3 regions of the Streptomyces sp. NPDC047886 genome follow, and region 3 is predicted to be linked to each of the others. Evidence: riboswitches for the same ligand, from Rfam matches in the RefSeq annotation. Region 3 holds a riboswitch; each other region holds the start of a gene.
The links. A riboswitch is a leader RNA that binds a small molecule or an ion and turns the genes downstream of it on or off. The one in region 3 is predicted to bind cyclic di-AMP.

Region 1 (3,916 bases), on a different contig from region 3:
GCACTGCTGCGCCACCCGGATCAGCGGCAGCGGCTCCAGGCGTCGCTGGCGGGTGGCGAGACGGGCCTACTGGCCACCGCCGTCGAGGAGTTGCTGCGTTTCGACGGGCCCGTCGAGCTGGCGACCTGGCGGTTCGCGACCGAGCCGCTGACCATCGGCGGCGAGCGGATCGCGGCGGGCGATCCGGTGCTCGTGGTGCTCGCGGCCGCCGACCGTGACCCGGAGCGGTTCACCGACCCCGACACGCTCGATCTGTCCCGGCGTGACAACCAGCACCTCGGGTACGGACACGGCATCCATTACTGCCTGGGTGCGCCGCTCGCGCGGCTGGAGGGGCAGACCGCGCTGGCGACGCTGCTGACCCGCCTGCCGGACCTGCGACTTGCGGTGGATCCGGGTGATTTGCGCTGGCGTGGCGGGCTCATCATGCGTGGACTGCGCACGCTCCCGGTGGAGTTCAGACCCCTCGAAAAGTGACGCAGCGTCAACACTGTGATCTTCGCGTAATCTCCTCTGCATCGACTTGTGACTGACGTTCGAATGCCGCTACGTTCACCGTCACCTCAGCAGTCACGCGAAAGGCACACCGCATGCGCTCCGGGAACGGACGACACCGTCGACCCCGCCAGGCTCCCGCCCTCGTCGTCGCGGCAGGGGTGACCGGGTCCGCCATCGCTCTTCCGCTGCTCGGCGCGGGCACCGCGTCCGCCGTCGAGGGCGCCACGTGGGACCGGGTCGCCGAGTGCGAGTCCGGCGGCATGTGGAGCGCGGACCACGGCAACGGCTTCTACGGCGGACTCCAGGTCTCCCAGGAGACCTGGGAGGCGTACGGCGGTCTGTCCTACGCCCAGCGCGCCGACCTCGCCAGCCGGGCCCAGCAGATCACCATCGCCGAGAAGGTGTACGCCGACCGGGGCGCGAAGGCGTGGGAGACGTGCGCCCCGATCGCCGGGCTGACGGACGGCCTGCCGTCCTCGACCGGCGGCTCCGGCGCGGACGGCGCGAGCGGGTCGGGCGCGCCGGACGAGACCGGCGGCTCCACCGGGTCCCCGGACCCCGGCGCCTCCGACACGACCGTAAAGCCCGAAGGGTCCGGTTCATCCGGTACAGGTGGTTCGGGCGGTACGGGGGGAACGTCCGGCGGGGCAGGAACCGGCGCCGGGGTCGACGGCTCCGCCACCGGGGTCCCCGGCATCGTCGACCCCGAGACCTCCGCGTCCCCCGAGGCGACCCCCGGCGCCGAGCAGGACGGCACCTCCACCGGCACCGGCAAGCACCGCGGCGAGCCCGCCAAGGAGGAGGCGTCGGCCGGCCCGGGCGCCCAGGTGACGGACGAAACGATCGAAGGTGACAATTCGTCCATCGAGCGTGAATCCGGGCGACACACCTCACGAGGTGACGGATCGGCACGTGACGCCAGCGGCCTCGGTCCCGCCGGCACGTACACCGTCCGCGCCGGCGACAACCTCTGGGCCATCGCCGACGCGCACGAGGTCCCCGGCGGCTGGGCGGCCCTCTATGACGCCAACCGCTCGACGGTCGGTGCCGACCCGGATCTGATCCTCCCTGGCCAGAGCCTCGATCTGACGGGGGAGCGGGGGTAGTTCGCGGGGAGTTCAGGGGCGCGTTCGGGGCGTATGTCCGCTTGTGTCCGAGTGAGATATGAGTCTCTTTGCTCCAACTGGCGTGTCTCTCCCGTGACCTCGGCTCGCTCCGCCTCTCACCTGCGTAAACGCCCGCAAAGTGAAGGCAAGTAGGGCGGGAATGACCCTGATGTCCCCCTTTGAACTTGCCGGGGCTCTGTGCTTACCGTCGTTCCGCTCGCCACCGCGGGCTCCGTCCGACCGGTACGCCGAATCCTGCCGCCGGCCGACGGAAACAGTCGTCGCTACGAGCGCCGTAGGCAGGAGCGGGGGACCCAAGGTTAGCGCCGGGTCCGGCCGTTGGGGGAGCGGATCACCGCTCCCACCCGACGGCGGGAACCGGCTTGGGGTGTAGTCGCGCGACATCGCGCGGCCGGGCAACTCACAGGCCCGAACCCGACAGCTCACCTCGAAGGCGTCGGTGAGGAGATTCGTCATGCTGATTTCCGGCAAGGGCAAGCACCGTCGCCCGTCCAAGGTCACCCGGTTCGCCGCGTTCGCCGGTGTCACCGGTGTCGCCGTCGCCGCCCCGCTGATGGGCGCCACGTCCGCGTCGGCCGCGACCGCCGCCGAGTGGGACCGCGTCGCGCAGTGCGAGTCCGGTGGCAACTGGTCCATCAACACCGGCAACGGCTACTACGGCGGCCTCCAGTTCTCGGCCTCCACCTGGGCGGCCTACGGCGGTACCGCCTACGCGTCCACCGCCGACAAGGCCTCCAAGTCCCAGCAGATAGCCATCGCCGAGAAGGTCCTCGCGGGCCAGGGCAAGGGCGCCTGGCCGTCCTGCGGTGTCGGCCTGTCGAACGCCGCGTACGACGGCGGCGCCGCCGCGCAGCCGGCCCAGCCGAAGCAGCAGACCGAGCAGAAGTCCACGGAGCGCGCCTCGCGTGCCCAGGAGCGCCCCGCCAAGGCCACGACCGAGGCGAAGACCGTCAAGACCCCGGCCGGCAAGACGGTCAAGAAGGGCGACGGCGAGTACAAGGTCGTCGCCGGCGACACGCTCTCCTCGATCGCCGAGGCCGAGGGCGTCAAGGGCGGCTGGCAGAAGCTGTTCGAGCTGAACAAGGACATCGTCGAGGACGCCGACCTCATCTACCCCGGCCAGCAGCTCCACCTCGCCTGATCCGAGGCCGACCCCGGCCCGGCGCACCCCCCCGGCTTTTCGGCCGGGGCGGGTGCGGGGACACCCCCGACCCCGTACGCGCCGGTCCGGGGTCGTCGGCCGTCCGGCACCTCGGCGCCGCCGGCCACCCCGCCGCACGCCCCGGCCTGCGCCGTGCCGCCCCCGGGTCGCCGCCGTGCCGCCCCCCGGGTCGCCGCGCCACCGCGACCCGTTCCCGGGGCTACCCGGCAGTAACCTTGTGGGCGTTTGCCCCGGAACGCTGGCCGTTGGGCCCTTTTTCGTCCCAGGAGGCGGGCGGTCGCGGGCGGCGGGCCCTGAGGCGGTTAGGCTCTTGCCGCAAGGCCAAAGTGACCCTGCACTCCACGCGTCACATCCCAGAAGGAGATGCTCGTGCCGTCCATCGACGTCGTCGTAGCCCGGGAAATCCTGGACTCCCGAGGCAATCCCACGGTCGAGGTCGAGGTCGGCCTCGACGACGGCAGCACCGGCCGTGCTGCCGTTCCGTCCGGTGCCTCCACCGGTGCGTTCGAGGCCCTCGAGCTCCGCGACGGTGACCAGAACCGCTACCTCGGCAAGGGTGTCGAGAAGGCCGTCCTCGCCGTCATCGAGCAGATCGGCCCGGAGCTCGTCGGCTACGACGCCACCGAGCAGCGGCTGATCGACCAGGCGATGTTCGACCTGGACGCGACGCCGGACAAGTCCTCGCTCGGCGCCAACGCCATCCTCGGTGTGTCCCTCGCCGTGGCGCACGCCGCCTCCGAGGCCTCCGACCTGCCGCTCTTCCGCTACCTGGGCGGCCCGAACGCGCACCTGCTGCCGGTGCCGATGATGAACATCCTGAACGGCGGCTCGCACGCCGACTCCAACGTGGACATCCAGGAGTTCATGATCGCGCCCGTCGGCGCGGAGTCCTTCTCCGAGGCGCTGCGCTGGGGCACCGAGGTCTACCACACCCTCAAGAAGGTCCTGAAGGACAAGGGCCTGTCCACCGGCCTCGGCGACGAGGGCGGCTTCGCCCCGAACCTGGACTCCAACCGCGCCGCGCTCGACCTCATCCTCGAGGCCGTCAAGCAGGCCGGATACGTCCCGGGCAAGGACATCGCGCTCGCCCTCGACGTCGCCGCCTCCGAGTTCTACAAGGACGGCTCGT
Region 2 (3,916 bases), on a different contig from region 3:
CTCTCCGCTTCTCGGCTTCTCGGCTTCCCGGCTTCTCGCTTCTCGGCTTCTCTTCGTTCGGAGGCACTCGCATGTCCACCACACCCACGCGCCGCATGATCGCGGTGATGCTGCTCGTCCCGGCGGTCGTCGCCCTGGCGTTGTGGGCCTTCGCCTGGCCCGCCGCCCGTATCGCCCCGCGCGACCTCCCCGTGGCCGTCGCCGGACCACCGGCCGCGACGGCTCAGGTCGCCGAGCGCCTGGGGCGGCAGGACGGCGCCTTCGAGATCCACGGGTACGAGGACGAGGCCGCCGCCCGCGACGCCATCCAGGACCGGGTCGTATACGGCGCCGTCGTGGTGAGCCCCGAAGGGCCGCGCCTGCTCACCGCGTCGGCGGCCGGCCCCGCCGTGGCCCAGCTGCTCCAGCAGGCCATGACCGCCGCGGCCCCGGCCGGCACGCCGGTGCCCGTCGCGGATGTCGTCACCCCACCGCCCGGCGACCCCAGGGGCGGGGCGTTCGCCGCGAGCGTCCTGCCGCTGTCGCTGGCGGGCGTCGCGGCCGGAGCGGTGGTGACCCTGCTCGGGCTGCGTGGCCTGCGGGCCGCCACGGCGCTGGTCGGTGCCTCCACCCTGGTCGGACTAGTGGCGGTCGCGCTCGTACACGGCTGGCTGGGGGTGCTGGCGGGCGACTGGTGGATCGAGGCCGGGGCGCTCGCGCTGACGGCGCTGGCGACGGGTGCGGCCGTTGCGGGACTCGGGGCGCTGGCGGGACGGGCCGGGCTGGGACTCGGCGCCTTCCTGATGGTGCTGATCGGCAACTCGTTCTCCGGTGCGGCGAGCGCCCCGCAGCTGCTCCCCGAGCCGGCGGGGGCGCTCGGCCAGGTGCTGCCGCCCGGCGCGGGCACCGCACTGCTGCGGTCGGTCGCGTACTTCGACGGCGCCGCGTCCGGGACGGCGGCGCTCACACTCGCGGCGTGGGCCGGGCTCGGACTCCTGGCGGTCCTGGTGGCGGCCCGCCGTCGCGGCGGCGCCGCCGCGACGGACACCGTCGTCGGCGCCGGGCCGCGCAGGGAGGAGACGGCCCCGGCACCGGCCGCCTGATCACCGGAGCCCGCCGCGCACAGGCCGGCCGCGTGTTCCCGCCGTAGCGGACGGGGACACGCGGCCTTTCCGTATGCCGTCGACTGTCTTGTCACCGTCGGCACCCGCCCTGGGGCACTGGGGCCCTACCCGCGCCGAGGGTGAATTCATCGACACGTACCTCGCGGTGGTCGACCTGCTCGGCCGGATCAACCCGGCGCGCTCCACGCACACCTATGGCGCGCTGCGCGCCGCGCAGGCGCTGGTCGCACGGGCGTCCGCGCTGCGGGACGCCGTGACGTCGATGCACGACAGGGGCGGACATGAGGTGCACGCGCGGACCCTGGCGCGTGCGCTGCGCGCGCTGGACGGCGAGCGGCGTACCGGGAGGGTGACACTGCCTCAGGACCGCGCGGGGTGACCCGTTTGGCGTCGTGGGGCACCACATGGCCCTCGTCCGGACGGCGTACGCAAAGGGACGAATTTCGTACGGGGCGAGTTGCGGTGGCGCTGTACTCGTTTGGCGGAGCACCCTGCTCCGCCGCTGGTACCGGGATCAACAGCCCTCGCCCAACCGGCTGAACAGCCATTTTGTCCACCCGAACGGATCAGTCGTGACCAGGGTCACACCATGTCGTTCGCGCTCTGCAATCGGCGATCGGACGGGAAAGATCCGTGGCGACGACAAGCCCCCGCCACCGCGGCGGGGCGGTCCGGGCGGACGCCGAATCCTGCCGCCGGCCGGACGACGGGTCGACACGAGTGGATCGGCAGGAGTGGAGGACCCGAGCAAGCCGGGGCGACCACCGCGTCCAGCGGACCGGTCCCCCTTGGGGTGAAGCCGCGCGGGCGGCCGGGCATCTTCGTCAAGCCCGAACCCGACAGGTCATCCTTCACAGGCGGCTGACGAAGGGTTGCGCATGAACGCGCAGAATCATGTCCCGTCTCTGTCCCGTCTGTCCCGGGCGGGCGCCGTATCGGCCCTGACCCTCGCCGCCGTCGGCGGCACGCTGCTGGCGCCGGACGCCGCTCCCGAGGCGAACGCCGCGCCCGCCTACGCCAACAAGGCCCTGAACGTCGCCGCGTCGAAGAGGGGCGCCCCCTACCAGTACGGGGCGACCGGGCCGTACCGCTTCGACTGCTCCGGGCTGACGCTCTACTCGTACAAGAAGGCCGGCAAGAAGCTGCCCCGGACCGCGCAGCAGCAGTACAACTCGACGCGGCGCATCTCGGCGGGCAGCCGCCAGAAGGGAGACCTCGTGTTCTTCCACGGTGGCCGCGGCGTCTACCACGTGGGGATGTACGCCGGGAACAACAAGATCTGGCACTCCCCCAAGACCGGCTCGTGGGTGAAGCTGGACCGCATCTGGTCCTCGTCGGTCTCGTACGGGCGGGTGCGCTGACGCACCGGCCGGGCTCGGCATGAACGGCGGTACAGGGGCATTCGTCCGCGATGTCCGGCGACAGCCCCTGTACCGCACGCGAGAGCGGGGCGGCGGGGCGGACGGCGGGACCGAGTCGGGCACGCCGGTGACGCCGAGGAACGGGGCGGCGGAGACGCCGAGGAACGGGGCGGCGGAGACGCCGAGGAACGGGGCGGCGGAGACGCCGAGGAACGGGGCGGCGGTGACGCCGAGGAACGGGGCGGCGGTGACGCCGAGGAACGGGGCGGCGGCACCGCTCTCGTGGGGGTCGGCGGTCAGCTCTGGACGGGCACGCTCCAGGGCAGGGCGATCCACACCGTCTTGCCGCCCTCGTCGGTCGGGGTGACCGAGAGCCGGCCGCCGCACTCCGCCGTCAGCCAGCGGATGATCACCATGCCCCGGCCGTTGTCCTGTTGCACGGCGGCGGGCAGCCGCTGGGGCCAGCGGGGATGGCTGTCCGTGACGCCGATGCGCAGGCGCTCCTCGCGGTCCAGGCGCAGGTCCACCGTGAAGGTGGGCGACTGCCCGAAGGTGTGCTGGACGGCATTGGTGGCGAGCTCCGAGACGATCAGCCGGACCGTGTCGCCGATGTCCGTCCCGCCGGGGAGGCCCCATTCCGCGAGCACGTCCGCCACGTATCTGCGGGCGGCGGAGACCGAGGCGGGATCGCTCGGCAGAGTGACGGATGCTTCCTGATGATCTGCCATGGCGACGCTGTCCCTTTCCCACCGAGGCCGGACTCCGACATGTCGCGGATGCGTGACGAGAAACGGCCGCGGATTGTGCTTCCGCCAGACTGCCACTTATGTCGCGCCTGGTGGGAGCGATCCACCAAGATATGCATATATCTGTCGCTCAAAGCGGTGAACTCTGCTACGCGAGAACGGATTCGGCGGGCAGACTGAGGGGTTGACCCGGGACGGGAGGGGGTCGGGAGGAGTCTGCCATGGGCGGCACACGGCACGGGCCGGCGGTACGACGGCGCAAGCTGGGCGAGGAGTTGCGCGGGTTGCGTCTCGCCGCGGGGCTCACCAGCCGTGAGGCCGCCCGGCTCGTGGGCTGGCACCAGTCGAAGGTGAGCCGCATCGAGACCGGGACCAGTGGCGTCACCCACGTCGACGTGACCCGGCTGCTCGACGCGTACGGGGTCGACGACCTCCGGCTGCGGGCGCTGCTGGAGACGCTGGCCGGGGCGGCGGACGGCAGCCGTACGGGGTGGTGGCACGCGTACCGGGGGGTGATCCCGCAGCAGTACCGGGACTTCATCAGCCTGGAGGCGCAGGCGTGCGCGGCACGGACGCTGGAGACGTCCGTCGTGCCGGGCCTGCTGCAGACACCCGCGTACGCGCGGGCGGTGACCCGGGCGGCGCTGGAGGGGCTGCCGACGCAGACCGTCGACTCGCTGGTGCGGGTGCGGATCGCCCGCCAGGA
Region 3 (3,916 bases):
ATGGACGTACTCATCAATGTCTTCGTCGCGCTGCACATCATCGGCATCGCCTCCCTCCTGGGCGGCTTCCTGACCCAGATGAAGGCGATGGGCGCGGGCACGGCGCGCATGGTCCCGGCGATGCTGCACGGCGCCCTGACGATGCTGGTCACCGGCGTGGTCCTGGTCGGCCTCAACCAGGCCGAGGGCGCGACCGTGAACAACATCAAGATCGGCGTCAAGCTCGCCGTGCTCGTGGTGATCCTCGGCCTGGTCTATGTGAAGCGGGACGACGAGCACGTCGACAAGGCCGTCTTCGGCGCGGTGGGCGGCCTCACGATGGCCAACATCTTCATCGCCACGCTCTGGACCTGATCCACCCGGTGGCCAGGCCCGAGCCCGCTGGCCAGGCCGGCCCGGGCGGCCAGGCCGCGCCCGCTGGCCAGGCCGTGCCCGGTGCATAAGCCCGAGCCCCGGGTGGTCGGGCCGGAAGTCGGCTCGGTGGTCAGGCCGGCGGTCAGCCCGGCCCGAGCCCGGCCCGAGCCCGGCGGTCAGGCTGACGTCAGGCCGACGTCAGGCCGGCTCGGGCCCGGCGGTCGGGTCGGCCATCGGCCCGGCTCGGGCCCGGCGGTCAGGTCGGCGATCGGCCCGGCGGTCAACCCGCCCCGAGCCCGGCGGTCAACCCGCCCCGAGCCCGGTGGTCAACCCGCCCCCGCGCCCGGTGGTCAGGCCGGGCGGACGCTGCCGTAGATCGGCATGTAGTAGATCGACTCCTCGCGGACGTTCGTGCCCGGCTTCGGGGCGTGGATCATCCGGCCGCCGCCGATGTAGATGCCGACGTGGCTGATGTCGTCGTAGAAGAAGACCAGGTCACCGGGGAGCAGATCCTCCGTCGCGACCCGCTGGCCCACCTTCACCTGCTCCCACGTCGTACGCGGCAGCTCGACGCCCGCCGCCCGCCACGCCGCCTGGGTCAGCCCCGAGCAGTCGTACGAGCTCGGGCCGGTCGCCCCCCACACGTACGGCTTGCCGATCTGCGCCCGGGCGAAGGCGAGCACCTTCTCGGCCTTGGCGGCGTAGTCGCCGTCCGGCGCGACCGGCTGCCGCTCCTGCGCGTCCCCGTCCCCGGTCTGCTCCGGCGCCTGCTCCTGGGCCGCCGCGTCCGCCGCCTGCCGCCGCTGCTCCTCCTGACGCAGGCGCTCGGCCTCCGCCTCGGCGGCGGCCTTCTCCTCCGCCCGGCGGCGGGCCTCGGCCTCGCGGCGCCGCTCCAGCTCGGCCAGCCGGGCCTTCTCCTCGGCCGTCAGCCGGGACAGCAGCGTGCGGGCCTCGCCCAGCTTCCGCTGCACGGTCTCCTTGCTCTTCCGCAGGGCGGCCTGCGAGGCGGTGAGCGACTCCAGGCTCCGGGTGGCCTCGGCGCGCTTCTTCGACGCCTCGGCCTGCTGCCGCTCGAAGTCCGTGACCGCCTGGCGCTGCCGGTCGGTCAGCCGCTCCATCAGCTGCGTCTGGTCCACGTACGACTGGGGGCTGTCCGCGAAGATCAGCGCCGCCGTGGGGCTGAGCGTGCCGGAGCGGTACTGCGCGGCCGCGTACCCGCCCAGGGCGCGCCGCGAATCGTTCAGGGCGTCGGCGCGCCGGGCGACGCCGTCCAGCAGGCCGTCGACCTCGCGCCGCTGGCGGTCGGTGGCCTCCTTGGCCTTGTTGTACTGCTGGGTCGCCGTACCGGCCTGCCGGTACAGGTCGTCGACCTTGCGCTGGACCTCCTCGACCGACGGCTTGGCGTCGGCACCCGGGTCCGTGGGGGCGGCACCGGCGCTCTGCGTGGACAGCAGGGTCACCGAGGCGAGCGCCGCCGTCGTGAACCCGACGGCGGGGGAGTGCGAGCGGATCGTACGGGTCGTGCGGCTGCGCGGCTTGCGATGCGACGCCAAGGCCGGCATCTCCTTCCGTCGACGCCTACCGGGTTAGCTGTCGGGTTCGGGCGATACGGAAGGTGCCCTACGGCCGCGCCGCGCCTGCTCCGGCGGCGCGGGCCGATTCACCCCGGTGGTGCTCGGGTGGTTCCCCGGTTCCGGACAGCCTGAGGGCAGGCCGGATTCGGCGTGGGCAGCCCGACCGGCGTGGGTCGCCGCTGAGGGAACGGGCCGCTTGGGCGAGCACGCTAGCCAACCTGTGGCGGTGCTGTGAAGGATGATGTTCGATATGCCCGATACATTTCCGTGACCTTAGCGCCGGGTCGCCGTCGGGTGGCGCAGCGTGAGGCGTCCGGTTCCGGCCCGGGCTGTCGGTGGGGCCGCCTAGACTCGTTAAGCGATGAGCAGCCTCTTTGACGACAGCTTCCTGGCGGACCTCTCGAACCACGCTTCGGAGGAGCACCCGCCGCCACCCGAGGACGAGGGCCCGGCCGTGGACGAGATCCCGGACGACCTCTTCGGCGGGAAGTTCGACGTGCCTCCGGCCAGGGACGGGTACTACCGCGACGGCGCCGCACGGCCCGCCGTGGACCCCGCCGCGCTGCTGGAGGGGCTCAACGAACAGCAGCGGGCCGCCGTCGTGCACACCGGCACACCCCTGCTCATCGTGGCCGGCGCCGGTTCGGGCAAGACCCGGGTCCTGACGCACCGCATCGCCCACCTGCTGGGCACCCGGCACGTCCACCCCGGCCAGATACTGGCGATCACCTTCACCAACAAGGCCGCCGGCGAGATGAAGGAGCGCGTCGAGCAGCTCGTCGGCCCGCGCGCCAACGCGATGTGGGTCATGACGTTCCACAGCGCCTGCGTCCGCATCCTGCGCCGCGAGTCCAAGAAGCTCGGCTTCACCTCGTCGTTCTCGATCTACGACGCAGCCGACTCCAAGCGTCTGATGGCGCTGGTCTGCCGTGACCTGGACCTCGACCCGAAGCGGTATCCGCCGAAGTCCTTCAGCGCCAAGATCTCCAACCTGAAGAACGAGCTGATCGACGAGGAGACCTTCGCCGACCAGGCCGTCGACGGTTTCGAGAAGACGCTGGCCGAGGCGTACCGGATGTACCAGGCGCGGCTGCGCGAGGCCAACGCCCTGGACTTCGACGACATCATCATGACGACGGTGCACCTGCTCCAGGCGTTCCCGGACGTCGCCGAGCACTACCGCCGCCGCTTCCGGCACGTCCTGGTGGACGAGTACCAGGACACCAACCACGCGCAGTACACCCTCGTACGGGAGCTGGTCGGCACCGGCTACGAGGACCTGGACCCGGCCGAGCTGTGTGTCGTCGGCGACGCGGACCAGTCGATCTACGCCTTCCGCGGCGCGACCATCCGCAACATCCTCCAGTTCGAGGAGGACTACCCGGACGCGACGACGATCCTGCTGGAGCAGAACTACCGCTCCACCCAGACCATCCTGTCCGCGGCCAACGCCGTCATCGAGCGCAACGAGAGCCGCCGCCCCAAGAACTTGTGGACCAAGGCGGGGGCCGGCGCGCAGATCACCGGGTACGTCGCCGACACGGAGCACGACGAGGCCCAGTTCGTCGCGGACGAGATCGACCGGCTGACCGACGCGGGCGAGGCGAAGGCCGGAGACGTCGCCGTCTTCTACCGCACGAACGCCCAGTCCCGCGTCTTCGAAGAGATCTTCATCCGGGTCGGACTGCCCTACAAGGTCGTCGGCGGTGTCCGGTTCTACGAGCGCAAGGAGGTGCGCGACGTGCTCGCGTACCTGCGCGTGCTGGCCAACCCCGAGGACAACGTCCCGCTGCGCCGCATCCTCAACGTCCCCAAGCGCGGCATCGGCGACCGCGCCGAGGCGATGCTCGACGCCCTGGCACAGCGCGAGAAGATCACCTTCCCGCAGGCCCTGCGCCGCGTCGACGAGGCGTACGGCATGGCGGCCAGGTCCGCCAACGCGGTGAAGCGGTTCAACACGCTGATGGAGGAGCTGCGCACCATCGCCG

Region 1: another riboswitch for cyclic di-AMP. It lies ahead of ACGF5U_RS23055 (transglycosylase family protein); the one in region 3 lies ahead of ACGF5U_RS10115 (NlpC/P60 family protein).
Region 2: another riboswitch for cyclic di-AMP. It lies ahead of ACGF5U_RS29235 (C40 family peptidase); the one in region 3 lies ahead of ACGF5U_RS10115 (NlpC/P60 family protein).

Annotation. Positions count from the first base shown of each region.
Region 1 is NZ_JBIDCF010000007.1:40,639-44,554, reverse strand. It holds gene ACGF5U_RS23065 (cytochrome P450) at 1-477, shown strand, start outside; gene ACGF5U_RS23060 (transglycosylase family protein) at 591-1,604, shown strand; cyclic di-AMP (ydaO/yuaA leader) riboswitch at 1,886-2,076, shown strand; gene ACGF5U_RS23055 (transglycosylase family protein) at 2,080-2,766, shown strand; gene eno (phosphopyruvate hydratase) at 3,151-3,916, shown strand, end outside.
Region 2 is NZ_JBIDCF010000012.1:139,259-143,174, reverse strand. It holds gene ACGF5U_RS29245 (ABC transporter permease) at 72-1,082, shown strand; gene ACGF5U_RS29240 (hypothetical protein) at 1,156-1,482, shown strand; cyclic di-AMP (ydaO/yuaA leader) riboswitch at 1,774-1,978, shown strand; gene ACGF5U_RS29235 (C40 family peptidase) at 1,982-2,464, shown strand; gene ACGF5U_RS29230 (ATP-binding protein) at 2,761-3,192, opposite strand; gene ACGF5U_RS29225 (helix-turn-helix domain-containing protein) at 3,432-3,916, shown strand, end outside.
Region 3 is NZ_JBIDCF010000002.1:976,983-980,898, reverse strand. It holds gene ACGF5U_RS10120 (hypothetical protein) at 1-354, shown strand; gene ACGF5U_RS10115 (NlpC/P60 family protein) at 705-1,916, opposite strand; cyclic di-AMP (ydaO/yuaA leader) riboswitch at 1,915-2,089, opposite strand; gene pcrA (DNA helicase PcrA) at 2,290-3,916, shown strand, end outside.